DNA from 4 places in the Bacillus sp. AMCV2 genome. Region 4 is predicted to be linked to each of the others. Evidence: riboswitches for the same ligand, from Rfam matches in the RefSeq annotation. Region 4 holds a riboswitch; each other region holds the start of a gene.
The links. Region 4 has a riboswitch for S-adenosylmethionine ahead of metN (methionine ABC transporter ATP-binding protein MetN). Riboswitches for the same ligand answer to the same signal wherever they lie in the genome.
Positions count from the first base shown of each region.

Region 1: it holds a riboswitch for S-adenosylmethionine, as region 4 does, so the genes downstream of both, AC0OMA_RS19910 (5-methyltetrahydropteroyltriglutamate--homocysteine S-methyltransferase) here and metN (methionine ABC transporter ATP-binding protein MetN) in region 4, are expected to answer to the same signal.
Region 2: it holds a riboswitch for S-adenosylmethionine, as region 4 does, so the genes downstream of both, metK (methionine adenosyltransferase) here and metN (methionine ABC transporter ATP-binding protein MetN) in region 4, are expected to answer to the same signal.
Region 3: it holds a riboswitch for S-adenosylmethionine, as region 4 does, so the genes downstream of both, mtnW (2,3-diketo-5-methylthiopentyl-1-phosphate enolase) here and metN (methionine ABC transporter ATP-binding protein MetN) in region 4, are expected to answer to the same signal.

Region 1 is NZ_JBVYIB010000002.1:3,859,994-3,863,630, reverse strand. It holds gene AC0OMA_RS19915 (3-hydroxybutyrate dehydrogenase) at 1-497, shown strand, start outside; gene AC0OMA_RS19910 (5-methyltetrahydropteroyltriglutamate--homocysteine S-methyltransferase) at 550-1,686, opposite strand; SAM riboswitch class I at 1,764-1,870, opposite strand; gene AC0OMA_RS19905 (5-methyltetrahydropteroyltriglutamate--homocysteine S-methyltransferase) at 1,939-3,066, opposite strand; SAM riboswitch class I at 3,060-3,166, opposite strand; gene AC0OMA_RS19900 (LURP-one-related/scramblase family protein) at 3,232-3,637, opposite strand, start outside.
Region 2 is NZ_JBVYIB010000002.1:2,954,600-2,958,236, forward strand. It holds gene asnB (asparagine synthase (glutamine-hydrolyzing)) at 1-992, opposite strand, end outside; gene metK (methionine adenosyltransferase) at 1,142-2,344, opposite strand; SAM riboswitch class I at 2,512-2,650, opposite strand; gene pckA (phosphoenolpyruvate carboxykinase (ATP)) at 2,847-3,637, shown strand, end outside.
Region 3 is NZ_JBVYIB010000002.1:1,422,188-1,425,824, forward strand. It holds gene AC0OMA_RS07560 (carbon-nitrogen family hydrolase) at 1-458, opposite strand, end outside; gene mtnE (methionine-glutamine aminotransferase) at 553-1,749, shown strand; SAM riboswitch class I at 1,788-1,888, shown strand; gene mtnW (2,3-diketo-5-methylthiopentyl-1-phosphate enolase) at 1,973-3,190, shown strand; gene mtnX (2-hydroxy-3-keto-5-methylthiopentenyl-1-phosphate phosphatase) at 3,187-3,637, shown strand, end outside.
Region 4 is NZ_JBVYIB010000002.1:3,190,954-3,194,590, forward strand. It holds gene metQ (methionine ABC transporter substrate-binding lipoprotein MetQ) at 1-177, opposite strand, end outside; gene metP (methionine ABC transporter permease MetP) at 191-859, opposite strand; gene metN (methionine ABC transporter ATP-binding protein MetN) at 852-1,877, opposite strand; SAM riboswitch class I at 1,984-2,092, opposite strand; gene AC0OMA_RS16600 (SCP2 sterol-binding domain-containing protein) at 2,207-2,551, opposite strand; gene AC0OMA_RS16605 (thioredoxin family protein) at 2,658-2,978, opposite strand; gene AC0OMA_RS16610 (toprim domain-containing protein) at 2,980-3,342, opposite strand; gene AC0OMA_RS16615 (YusG family protein) at 3,420-3,637, opposite strand, start outside.

The sequences.
Region 1 (3,637 bases), 670 kb from region 4:
TCGCTCCGATTGAAGAGTTTCCGACAGACACCTTTGAACAGCTGATCAAGGTCATGCTGACGGCGCCCTTTATTGCAATGAAGCATGTTTTTCCGATCATGAAAAAACAGCAGTTTGGCAGAATCATTAATATCGCGTCTGTTAATGGATTAGTCGGCTTTGCAGGGAAATCCGCTTATAATAGCGCCAAGCACGGCGTCATTGGACTCACAAAAGTCGGGGCGCTGGAAGGCGCGCCCCACGGCATAACAGTCAATGCGCTCTGCCCGGGTTATGTCGATACCCAGCTTGTACGCAATCAGCTTAGCGATCTATCGAAAACTAGAAATGTCCCTTACGACTCTGTACTTGAACAAGTCATTTTTCCGCTTGTGCCGCAAAAGCGACTGCTTTCCGTCAAGGAAATTGCGGATTATGCCGTGTTTTTGGCAAGCGAGAAGGCGAAGGGCGTCACTGGGCAGGCTGTCGTCCTTGATGGGGGCTACACCGCACAGTGACATAAAAAAACACACTTGCTCCGCTAGGGAATCAAGTGTGTTTTTTCTTTGCTTATTTCCAAACATCATTAGCGATCTCAACCACATGGCGGAGCTTCGCCCATTGCTGTTCTTCAGTCAGCTTGTTGCCTTCCTCAGTTGAAGCAAATCCGCATTGAGGGCTGAGGCAAAGCTGGTCTAAGCTTACATAACGGGACGCTTCTTCGATTCGGCGTTTCACGTCATCCGGATTTTCAAGCTCACCGAATTTAGATGTCACTAAGCCAAGAACAAGCTGAAGATCAGACCGTTTTACGTAACGGAGAGGCTCAAATCCGCCTGAGCGTGAATCATCATACTCTAAGAAAAGTCCGTCAAGATTCAAGCCGTCAAAAATGGTTTCGGCGGCTGCGTCATAGCCGCCTTCCGCTGTCCAAGTGGACTGGAAGTTGCCGCGGCAAATATGCATGGTTACCGTCAAGTCATCCGGGCGGTCTGCAATCGCGTCGTTAATCGATTTCGCAAACAGCTGGCGAAGCTCATCAGGCGTTGTTCCGAACGCTTCGATTTGTTTTAAGCCTTTTTCTGATAAGAAAACGGCCCACGCTGTATCATCAAGCTGGAGGTAGCGGCAGCCTCTGTCATAAAATGCTTGAATCGCTTTTTTATATGCTTTGGATACATCATGCTGGAAAAGGTGATAATCTTTTTTATACGCATCCTTTTCCAGTTTTCCGCGGAAAAACAGCATATTCGGGCTTGGAATCGTCATCTTTGGCGTCGCGTCACCGGCAATGCTATGGAGAAATGAATAATCTTCAAGCATTGGGTGAGTTGAAAAGTCGATATCACCTGTGACTTTAATGCCGCGTGCTTTTGTCTGTACGTTATGGAATTGGATTCCGTGCTCAGGAGTAAACGGCTCAACGCCATCTAAGTTTTCCAGGAAATCAAAGTGCCACCATGCTCTGCGGAATTCCCCGTCTGTCACGACGTTCAGGCCGATTTCCTTCTGTTTTTCCACAATGCGGATGATTTCATCGTTTTCAATTTGGCGAAGCTGTTCAGCCGTCATTTCGCCGGCCGCTTTTTGCAGCCGCGCTTTTTTGACGGGCTCAGATCTCAACAGGCTTCCGACTTGATCCGCGCGAAACGGCGGTTTTTTTCTTTGAAGTGATTTTTGTTCTGCGGGTGTTGTTTGTTGTGACATGTTGTCCATTCCTTCTTTCCATTCAAATATAAAAAAGCTCTTCCTTTGGATAAGGAAGAGCTTGCGTGACAATCTCAACCTTATCTTCAAGAGCAATCATTGCTCTAAAGGATTTAGCACCATTCTGTTAAACAGCGGTTGCCGGGTATCGCAGGGCCAGTCCCTCCACCTCTCTTGATAAGGAAAACCTTTTTATGAAATTTTCTGATAGTATCTATTATTCACACATTTTCTATTTCTGTCAATGATAGATTATCTCCACACATCGTTGGCAATGTCGATGACATGGCGAAGCTTTGCCCATTGCTGCTCCTCTGTCAGAAGGTTGCCTTCTTCTGTAGAGGCGAAACCGCACTGCGGGCTCAGGCATAGCTGGTCCAAGCTGACAAAACGCGCGGCTTCATTGATGCGGCGTTTCACATCCTCAGGATTTTCAAGCTCGCCGTATTTCGATGTGATCAAGCCGAGCACAATTTGCAGATCCTTGCGTTTCACAAAACGGAGCGGATCAAAATTTCCTGAGCGGTCATCATCGTATTCCAAGAAAAGGCCGTCAAGGTTTAAGCCGTCCAAAATCGTTTCCGCTACAGCGTCGTACCCTCCTGATGCCGCCCAGGTTGAGCGGAAGTTGCCGCGGCAAATGTGCATTGTGATCGTTAAATCGTCAGGCCGGTCTGCGACGGCATCGTTAATTGTTTTGGCAAATATGGCTGGCAATGTTTCTGGATCACCGCCGAGCGCCCGGACAACCTCTCTGCCTTTTTCCTCAAAGAAGAGAGACCATGACGTATCATCAAGCTGGAGATAACGACAGCCAGCATCATAGAAGGCTTTGATTGCTTTTTTGTACGCTTGGGCCAGATCATGAAAGTATTCCTCTTGATCGTCATAAATCCCTTTATCCGCCTTTTCGCCAAAAAACAGCATATTTGGGCTGGGAATGGTCAATTTTGGCGTCGCGTTACCGGCAATCTCATGTAAAAATTGATAATCAGCAAGCGCTGGGTGGCTCGTAAAATCGAGTTTTCCCGTCACTTTGATGCTGCGCGCTTTCGTTTTTGTGTTATGGAACTGAATCCCCTCAGCCGGGATGAACGGTTCCACACCGTCAAGCCCTTCCAGGAAGTCATAATGCCACCAGGAACGCCGGAATTCCCCGTCTGTTACCACGTTGAGACCGATTTCTTTTTGTTTTTCCACGATGCGGGTGATCTCTTGATTTTCGATATCACGAAGCTGTTCCGCTGTCATCTCACCAGTCGCTTTTTTTTGCCGGGCTTCCTTCACCGGAACGGAACGAAGCAAACTGCCGAATATTGAGCATGTAAAAAGCTCTTCCTTTGTGAAGGAAGAGCTTGAACGATCAAATCTCCGCCTCATCTGCAAGAACGCAATGTTCTTAAGGATTTAGCACCATTCTGTTTGAAACAGCGGTTGCCGGGTATCATAGGGCCAGTCCCTCCACCTCTCTTGATAAGGTACAACTTCATATTCAGATTTCAATTATCTTAATATTATTACTTTTGGATCAATTGTCAATGCTTTTTAGAAAATACTTTCATCTTCATCGTTATATAAAACCATATCAAGCACGATAGCGATGGCAGTGCAAATCAGAACATCTTCCTCGTTTGCAATCTGCAAGTGATAGGAATCACCCCAGCTGAGCCACTTTTTGCTCACTGACATCCGGACATTTTCCCCGTCCGTCAGCTGGAATTCATCCCTCCATAAATCACCATCGATTTCCCAGTTAAGCCCGGAAATCACAAATTTCGGTTTGAAAAACGTTACTTTCTTCGTTACCTCACAAACTGTTTTCCCGCCAATTGAAATCTCATAGCGCGGCAATAAAGACATTAGTTTTTGTTCTATGGAAACGAGCGTTTTTCCGGATGTATCTGTCATTTGTAATGAGTCTCCTAACGAGAAAAAACGTCCCTCCACCTTG
Region 2 (3,637 bases), 240 kb from region 4:
CAAACGATCTTCGGAAGCTCATTCATGTATTCATCAGGCGAAATGACTTTGCTGATATTTTCAATGCCCAGCGCCGCTGCCGTTTCTTTCGCTACATCAACCTCACTGAAGCCCTGCTGTTCAAAGCCGACAGAGAATGTTTTTAAGCTTGGATGAAATTCCTTCGCAACAGACACAATAAAGGAAGAATCAATCCCGCCAGACAGGAATGAACCGACAGGAACGTCACTTCTCATATGAACGTTTACAGAGTCATAGATCGCGTCTCGGACTTCTTTCACAAGCTTGTCTTCTTCAGTCTGAACCGGCTTGAAGTTCGCTTTGAAATACGTTTTGAATGTGATATCGCCGTCCGGGCGGATTGTGAACTGTGAACCCGGCTCTACTTTTTTCACATGGGCATCAAGCGTGCTTGGTTCAGGAACAAATTGGAAAGACATGTACTGCTGCAATGCCTCTTTATCTATTTCAATATCATTCTGAGCAACCATTAAACTTTTTCTCTCTGAGGCAAAATAAACCTGATCATTGATCGTTGTGTAGTACAACGGTTTAATGCCGAATGGATCTCTTGCCCCATAAAGCACATGATCGTTTTTATTCCAAATCAGAAAGGCAAACATACCGCGCAGTTTGGACGCCGCTTCTTCTTTATAGTGACGGTAAGTCGCAAGAAGAACCTCTGTGTCCGAATCCGTGTTGAATGTGTACCCCTTTGCTTCAAGTTCTTCTCTCAGTTCAATATAGTTATAGATTTCTCCGTTAAAGATAATCCAATATGTTTCATCTTCATATGATAAAGGCTGTCCGCCATTTTCTACATCAATAATGCTGAGCCGTCTGAATCCGAAGCCGACGTGCTCATCATGGAAATATCCATCACTGTCAGGACCGCGGTGAACGATCATTTGGTTCATTTGTTTGATTAGTTCTTCTTGATCAGCGGTTTGAGCTAACGGATGCTTGTTAAAAACCCCGACAAATCCACACATAGTATTGCCTCCATAATTAAAATTGTCATCATTGAACCCCTATTTATAGACGCTGTGAATAGTATTTGGTTTCACAGTTATGTAAAAAAATAAACATGAATACAACGATAAAAAAGGGAAAGCCGCTTAACCAGTAAGCGGCTATAAAATTATTCTCCTAACGCTTCTTTACGCAGCTGCTCCGCTTTGTCTGTGCGCTCCCAAGGAAGGTCAACATCGTGACGTCCAAAGTGGCCGTACGCAGCAGTTTGTTTGTAGATCGGACGGCGCAAATCAAGCATTTTGATAATGCCGGCAGGTCGTAAATCAAAGTTATTGCGAACAACTTCAATCAATTTTTCCTCAGAAGCTTTTCCGGAACCGAATGTGTTGATTGAGATTGACACAGGCTGTGCAACACCGATCGCGTAAGCAAGCTGTACTTCGCAAGAATCAGCAAGCTCAGCCGCAACGATGTTTTTCGCAACGTATCTTGCCGCATAAGCTGCAGAACGGTCTACCTTCGTCGCGTCCTTACCTGAGAACGCGCCTCCGCCGTGGCGTGCATAGCCGCCGTACGTATCAACGATGATTTTGCGTCCTGTAAGTCCCGCATCCCCTTGAGGCCCTCCGATTACGAAACGTCCTGTAGGGTTGATGAAATATTTTGTTTCTTCATCAATCAGCTCTTCAGGAACAACCGGATTGATTACATGTTCTTTAATGTTGCGCTGAATTTGCTCAAGTGTAATTTCAGGGTGATGCTGAGTGGAAATCACAATCGCGTCAATGCGGACTGGTTTGTTATTTTCATCGTACTCAACCGTTACCTGTGTTTTGCCGTCAGGGCGAAGGTACGGAAGAATATCTTCTTTACGGACTTCACTTAGGCGGCGGGCTAATTTATGGGCAAGTGAAATTGGAAGAGGCATAAGCTCTTTCGTTTCGTTGCACGCATAACCGAACATTAATCCTTGGTCACCCGCACCAATCGCTTCAATTTCTTCGTCGCTCATTGTGCCTTCACGGGCTTCAAGCGCTTGGTCGACACCCATCGCGATATCAGCAGACTGCTCATCAATTGATGTTAAAACCGCACAAGTTTCCGCATCAAATCCGTATTTTGCACGTGTGTATCCGATTTCTTTAATGGTTTGGCGAACCGTTTTCGGAATGTCAACATACGTAGAAGTTGTGATCTCTCCGCTTACAAGAACCAAACCTGTTGTCACAGATGTTTCACAAGCAACACGCGCGTTAGGGTCTTTCTTTAAAATTTCATCTAAAATGCTGTCAGAAATCTGGTCACAGATTTTATCCGGATGCCCCTCCGTAACAGATTCTGATGTAAATAAACGACGATTTTTACTCATGATTTGCTTCCTCCTGCACAAGGCCTCCCGAAAGACCTTGTATATATGATACGGAACTCGCTCCCTCTTATACAATGTACAGTTATATTAGAGAATGTTAATTGGCATATTTATGAAATAAAAAAACCTTTTCCATCGAGGAAAGGGTTTGGTCTTTGTGCCTTTCACTCTTATCGCTCAAGGAATCATACAACCTTGCAACAGGTTAGCACCTTGGTTGTCTCACTCAGTTGAACATAATAAATAACAGAGAAACCGGTTGCTGGGCTTCATAGGGCCTGTCCCTCCGCCAGCTCGGGATAAGAGTATCCGCTCAATGAAATATCTTATCGTAAAAGGGTTTGCAATGTCAATATGATTCAGAAGAAATAGGCACCTATATTGAGGGAAAACAATGGAAATGCACACACAAAAAATAATAAATAGTATAGACTATTTGAAAATATATGTTATACTAATTCACAATTAGCAAAACACAAAAAACGATAAAGGAAGGTTTCATATGAACTCAGTTGATTTGACCGCTGATTTACAAGCCTTATTAACATGTCCAAATGTGCGTCATAATTTATCAGCAGCACAGCTAACAGAAAAAGTCCTCTCCCGAAACGAAGGCATTTTAACATCCACAGGTGCTGTTCGCGCGACAACAGGCGCTTACACAGGACGCTCACCTAAAGATAAATTCATCGTGGAGGAAGAAAGCACGAAAAATAAGATCGATTGGGGCCCGGTGAATCAGCCGATTTCAGAAGAAGCGTTTGAGCGGCTGTATACGAAAGTTGTCAGCTATTTAAAGGAGCGAGATGAACTGTTTGTTTTCGAAGGATTTGCCGGAGCAGACGAGAAATACAGGCTGCCGATCACTGTCGTAAATGAGTTCGCATGGCACAATTTATTTGCGCGGCAGCTGTTTATCCGTCCGGAAGGAAATGATAAGAAAACAGTTGAGCAGCCGTTCACCATTCTTTCTGCTCCGCATTTCAAAGCGGATCCAAAAACAGACGGCACTCATTCCGAAACGTTTATTATTGTCTCTTTTGAAAAGCGGACGATCTTAATCGGCGGAACTGAGTATGCCGGTGAAATGAAGAAGTCCATTTTCTCCATTATGAATTTCCTGCTGCCTGAAAGAGATATTTTATCTATGCACTGCTCCGCCAATGTCGGTGAAAAAGGCGATGTCGCCCTTTTCTTCGGACTGTCAGGAACAGGCAAGACCACCCTGTCGGCAGATGCTGACCGCAAGCTGATCGGTGACGATGAACATGGCTGGTCTGATACAGGCGTCTT
Region 3 (3,637 bases), 1.8 Mb from region 4:
CATTCCGGAAAACGGATATCGTAACAGATCAATCCTGAGCTTTTGACGCCGTCAAGCTCAAAGTATCCGTCTTCGGAACCGGCTGATAAATACAGATGCTCATCCATCAGCTGAAAAAGATGGGCTTTTCTGTACTCTTTAATGATTTGCCCTTCCTTATCCGCGATGTACATTGTATTATAAACATCAGAATTCTCCCTGACAGCGACCGATCCGGCGACAATATGAACACCATGTTTTTTTGCCGTTTTCTTCAGCCAGCTCTGAGCGGAGCGGCCGTCTTCGTCAGCGAGTTCATCAAGATTGGCCAGATCATATCCGGTCGTCCATAATTCAGGCAGAACAAGAACATCAGCATGTTTGCTTTCTTTTTCGATGAAAAATTCAGCTTTTTTTATATTTTCCGAAGGTTTTCCGTATGAAATATCAAATTGAAGACAAGATATCGTCCATTTCATCTTTTTAACACCCCAAATTTTTCTTTACTTTTTTCATTTAACCATATATGATGATGGACTATCATTTCAAGATTTTTTTAGAAGGTGAGAATAGATGAAATTTGAACAGTCTCATGTATTGAAGGAATTGCCTAAACAATTCTTCGCTTCTCTGGTGCAGAAAGTGAACCGAAAGCTCGCAGAAGGACATGACGTTATCAATCTAGGACAGGGAAATCCAGATCAGCCGACTCCTGAACATATTGTCGAGGAGATGAAACGAGCTGTTGCTGATCCTGAGAATCATAAATATTCGTCTTTTCGCGGCTCATACCGTCTGAAGTCAGCGGCTGCTGCATTTTACAAAAGAGAATACGGCATTGATCTGGATCCGGAAACCGAAGTCGCTGTATTATTCGGCGGAAAAGCCGGTCTAGTCGAGCTCCCGCAATGCTTGTTGAATCCCGGTGATACGATTTTGGTTCCCGATCCGGGTTATCCTGATTACTGGTCGGGTGTCACACTTGCAAAAGCGAAGATGGAAATGATGCCGCTCGTAAAGGACAGGGCGTTTCTCCCTGATTACAGCAGCATAGCCGCTGAAGCAAGGGAACAGGCGAAATTGATGTATTTAAATTATCCGAATAATCCGACCGGAGCTGTTGCTACTTCCGAGTTCTTTGAAGATACCGTGCGTTTTGCGACTGAAAACGGAATCTGCGTCGTTCACGATTTTGCTTACGGCGCTGTAGGATTTGACGGCTGCAAGCCTTTAAGCTTTTTGCAGACTGAAGGTGCGAAGGATATCGGAATTGAAATTTACACGCTGTCAAAAACGTATAACATGGCAGGATGGCGGGTTGGCTTTGCCGTCGGAAACGCTTCGGTCATTGAAGCGATCAATCTTTATCAAGACCATATGTTTGTCAGTCTTTTCAGAGCGACTCAGGAGGCTGCAGCAGAGGCACTGTTAGCCGATCAGACGTGTGTGGCAGAGCAAAATGCCAGATATGAGAGCAGGAGAAACGCTTGGATCACGGCATGCCGGGAAATCGGCTGGGATGTAACAGCTCCTGCAGGTTCTTTTTTTGCATGGCTGCCTGTGCCTGAAGGCTATACTTCTGAGCAGTTCTCAGATCTTTTGCTGGAAAAAGCGAATGTGGCGGTTGCGGCTGGAAATGGCTTCGGTAAATATGGCGAGGGCTACGTCAGAGTCGGACTTTTAACAAGTGAAGAAAGACTTAAGGAAGCCGCTTATCGAATTGGCAAACTGAACCTGTTTACCCAAAAAAGCATTGACAAGACCTTATAACGATGGGATAATTCAAAATAATTTATAAAATCTATATTTTCTTATCAAGAGCAGGCAGAGGGACGAGCCCGATGAAGCCCGGCAACCGACTTATAAAGCACGGTGCTAATTCTTGCAGCTAGCGGCTGAGAGATAAGATTCGGACGAGAAACGAAACCTCTTTAGACGCGATTGCAGTTTGAAGAGGTTTTTTGATATGGATGAAAATGAAAGGAGCTCTGGCATGAGTGAGTTATTAGCGACATATCTCCTGACCGAACCGGGAGCCGATACAGAGAAGAAAGCAGAACAAATCGCAACAGGATTGACAGTAGGCTCCTGGACTGATCTGCCCCTTGTAAAACAGGAGCAAATGCAAAAGCACAAGGGACGGGTGATAAAAGTTGAGGAGAGAGAGGGAACTGCTGCATCAGAAAAACAAGCGGTCATCACAATTGCCTATCCTGAAATCAATTTCTCTCAGGATATTCCGGCTTTGCTGACAACAGTGTTTGGCAAGCTGTCGCTGGACGGAAAAATCAAATTAATCGATCTTCACTTCTCTGAAGCATTTAAGCGTGCACTGCCGGGACCGAAGTTTGGCGTATACGGCATCCGGAAGCTGCTGGGAGAGTTTGAGAGACCGCTGTTAATGAGCATATTTAAAGGCGTAATCGGAAGGGACCTGAGTGATATTAAAGAACAGCTCCGGCAGCAGGCGCTTGGCGGAGTTGACTTGATTAAAGACGATGAAATTTTCTTTGAGACAGGTCTAGCACCTTTTGAAACAAGAATTGCAGAAGGAAAACAAATATTGAAAGAAACGTATGAGCAAACCGGACATAAAACGCTGTATGCGGTGAATTTGACCGGACGTACGACTGATCTGAAAGACAAAGCGAGACGCGCCGCCGAGTTGGGAGCGGATGCGCTTTTGTTTAATGTCTTCGCTTACGGCTTGGACGTTATGCAAGGCCTTGCGGAAGATCCTGAAATCCCAGTTCCGATTATGGCGCATCCAGCAGTCAGCGGAGCGTTTACGTCTTCTCCGTTTTACGGTTTTTCTCACGCTCTTTTACTCGGAAAATTAAACCGATATTGCGGTGCTGACTTCAGCCTCTTTCCGTCTCCATATGGTTCGGTTGCGCTTCCAAGAGCGGACGCACTGGCGATTCATGAAGAATGTGTGAGAGAGGATGCTTTTAACCAAACATTTGCGGTTCCGTCAGCAGGCATTCATCCCGGCATGGTTCCGCTATTAATGCGTGATTTCGGCATAGACCACATTATTAACGCCGGAGGAGGCGTACATGGACATCCGAACGGTGTCCAAGGCGGGGGGCGAGCCTTCAGAGCCATTATTGATGCAGTCCTAGAGGCCCAGCCGATTGATGAAAAAGCCGAACAATGCAAGGATCTTAAGCTTGCGCTAGATAAATGGGGAAAGGTTGAAGCCGTATGACGACTCGAAAACCTTTTATTATTTGTGATTTTGACGGAACCATCACGATGAACGACAACATTATAAATATCATGAAAACATTTGCTCCCCCAGAGTGGGTGGCATTAAAAGACGGCGTGCTTTCCAAAACGCTGTCGATCAAGGAAGGTGTCGGGCGGATGTTCGGCCTTCTGCCCAGCCGTTTAAAAGAAGAGATTACAAGTTTTGTATTGGAAGATGCAAAAATCAGGGAAGGCTTTCGGGAATTTGTAGCATTTATCAATGAGCACGAGATTCCGTTTTATGTCATAAGCGGTGGAATGGACTTTTTTGTATATCCTTTGCTTGAAGGCATTGTGGAGAAAGACCGCATTTATTGCAACCATGCTTCATTTGACAATGACTATATCCATATTGACTGGCCTCATTCCTGCAAGGGCACCTGCAGCAATCAATGCGGGTGCTGTA
Region 4 (3,637 bases):
CGTATAGCCTTTTTCTTTCAGCAATGGTTCAGCTTCTTTTAAAATTTCCGCATGCGGTGTTTTCGTTGCCGCAACGACAATTTCTTTCTTGCCGGATTCAGCGCCGTTATTCGAACCGCAGGCAGCCATAACTCCTGCAAATACAAGCAGTAATGCACCCAAAAATAGCTTTTTCAATGTAAATCCTCCCTTATCGTTTGTCTATAATATTTGTTATTAGATCACCGATGATTTGAATAATAAACACGATGATTAAAATAAACACAGTAGCAACGAAGGTAACATCAGCGTTATTAGACTGATATCCTTCTACGTACGCAAGGTTTCCAAGGCCTCCTGAACCAATGGCTCCGGCAATTGCCGTTGAGCCGATCAAAGCGATGGCAGTAACCGTAATGCCAGAAATAAGAGCAGGCATTGATTCCGGAATCAGCACTTTGAAAATAATCGTAGACGTTTTCGCGCCCATTGATTTAGCGGCTTCAATCACACCTTTATCCACCTCACGCAGCGCGATTTCAACAAGGCGCGCGTAAAATGGTGCCGAGCCGATTACCAGCGCCGGCAATGCGGCGTTTGGCCCTAAGATCGTGCCGACTAAAAATTTCGTAAAACCTAATAGTAAAATAATTAAAATAAGGAACGGAATCGATCTGAATATGTTAACAACGGCCGAAATCACAGAGTTGACCGCTTTATTCTGCCAGAGGCTTCCTTTGCTCGTCAGAAAGAGCAGCAAGCCGAGGATGACCCCGATGACAAAAGCAAACAGTAAAGAAATCAGCGTCATATAAAGTGTTTCATATGTCGCGTTCCATAATTCAGTTAAATCAACGTTCGGGAAGTATTTTTCAAACATTCGTGATCACCTCTGCTTTCACCTGTTTGTCATTAATGAATCGGATCACGTTTTGCACTTCTTCCTCGTCTCCGTCAATGTGGATGAACAGTGAACCGTAAGCCCCATCCTTCGTCTGCGAAATTTTCCCTTGCAGAATATTGACGCTGACATTGAAGTTTCTGATCATCTCTGTAATCAGAGGCTGTTCAGCTGACTCACCGACAAATGTGAGCTGAACCATTTTTCCTGATGCTGTATCATCAAGAAGATGCTGAAGCGTCTCTTTCGTTTCTTCCGGCTCTGTCACCTGTTGAACAAATCGTTTTGTCATTTGTTCCTTTGGATTTTTAAAGACATCGAGAACCTCGCCTTCTTCGACCACCTTGCCGTTTTCCATGACGGCGACTCTGTTGCAGATTTTGCGGATGACATGCATTTCGTGCGTAATCAGCACAATCGTCAAACCGAGTCTTTCATTAATATCGGACAATAGATCCAGAATTGAATCTGTCGTTTGCGGATCTAATGCTGATGTCGCTTCGTCACAAAGGAGAACCTTCGGATTGTTTGCAAGCGCTCTGGCAATTCCGACACGCTGCTTCTGCCCGCCGCTCAGCTGAGACGGATAAGATTTTTCTTTTCCTTCTAAACCTACCAGTTTAATTAGTTCATTGGCGCGCTTGATCCGCTCGCTCTTTTTCACCCCGGCAATTTCCAAAGGAAACATGATATTATCTCTGACAGTCCGCGACCAAAGCAAATTGAAATGCTGGAAAATCATACTGATCTCATGGCGTGCTTTTCTTAAACCGCGTCCATTTACTTCATTAATCTTGGTTCCCGCCACTTCCACGGTTCCTGAGGTTGGTTTCTCAAGGCCGTTCAGCAGACGGATTAAGGAACTTTTACCAGCTCCGCTATATCCTATAATTCCAAAAATCTCACCTTTTTTAATGGAAAGCGAGACATTTTGGACAGCATTGACATCTCCATGTTTCGACTTGTAAACTTTTGAAACATCCTGAAGATTGATCAAAGCAATCACCTGCCTTAACACTATTCTAAGAAATCTTCCGGTTTTTTTCTGCAAAAGAAAAGCCTTTCTGCACACTTGAGCAGAAAGGCTTATATAAAATGCCTTTCTCTCATCTTTCAAAGCGCTGAACGCTTCGTGTGAATTGGCACCATTTCAACAGCGTTGATGGTTGCCGGGCTTCATAGGGCACTTCCCTCCACCTCTCTTGATAAGAGAAATATATAGTCTTTTTCGTCCGGAAATTCTTAATGTAGAATAGCACGGCGAATGATTAAATGTCAATAAAATAAATGATGTCAACTTTTACTATTATAATAATTTATTATTTTTTAATTTTTTAAAATCCTCTGAAAAAATCCATTTGTCAGCCAGAGAATGGCTTCCAGTTTTAACAGGGCCCTGAATGATCCCTTTACTTTGAGGCTTCCGCTCTGAATCAGGTGCTGAAGGGAAATGTCTCCGTGCAATAAATCAATAATTTCTGTTTGGTTTCCGTAAAAGGTCAGGTTGGACGTTTGGGGCGGGGAAACTTTTTTCATTTCTCCCTGTTCGTTTATTGAGACGGTTAAGGCTTCTGCTTCTCCTTGGAAGGTAATGAGCAATGTTGAGGCATTCAAAAGGGGTTTTAAAAACAGATGCTGATACTCATCTTCTAAAACTTCCGCTTTCTCCATATGTACAACCTCCTATTTGTTGGTCATACATACACATTTCTCTCTTTGTCGCAAGAACCCCTTTATAAAACGAACGACAATTTCATTGGATATGCTGAGAAATATGTCATAAATGGGATGCGGAAGATGATTTTTGTTTGATCAGCTCATATAAATAAGAAACGGAATAAAATGCATATCCTCTTTCGACCATCTTTCCGCCTTTAAACAGCAGAAAACAAGGGACGCTTTCAATTTGATACGCTTTTGCGAATGTCGGAGAGTAATTGACATTGTTTTGATAGAAGGCGACATCAGGCAGCATTTCTTTCACCACTGTCAGCATTTTGCTTGCAAGCTGGCAGGTGCCGCAAAACGGAGTATATAAATATAGAAGGTACACATCATCTTCAATGTGGTCAAGTTCGTGTTCTTGGAGTTCTTTCATGCTATACACCTCGGGACTTTCTTTCAAGAAAAATAGTATGGACATTCAGATTCGCACGCAGCAATACAGAGGCGACATGGTGCCTGGGCGCAGCCGCTACTTCCTTATAGGCTCTGTCGATATGGAGATGGCAGGCTTCATTAAATTCACGCTTCAGCTGTTTTCTCAATTTCTCACCTGATTCATCAGCATCAACTAATATATAGACGTCTTTATCATAAAGCTCGTCAGCCAATTCCTCAAGCCTCAGCTGGCTGATTGTTCCGTTTGTGCAGATAATGCGCACCGGCTCATTCAGGACGCTTTCGATTTTCTCTTTATCTGATTTCCCCTCGACAATCATAACCTTTTCCAGCTCATCCATCTTCATCTTGTTCACCTGCCGCGTCAAATTTGAAACGTTCAGATTGTAAAAGAAGGCAGTGAAATTCACCGCCAACATTAACACCAGCCGTTTTCGTAGTCACAATCTACATATTTTGCGTCGTCTCCAGAGACCACATCGGCTGTCTTATAAAATTTCTCATTTTCAAAGGAATAACCGGACTTAAGCTCATATTCATTCATGCTTGTCATTTGGCCGATCATCTCATTATCATGATATAACGAGAGCCGGCCATTTTGAAAGCGGCCTGTCACGTCATTGGTGACATCGAGCT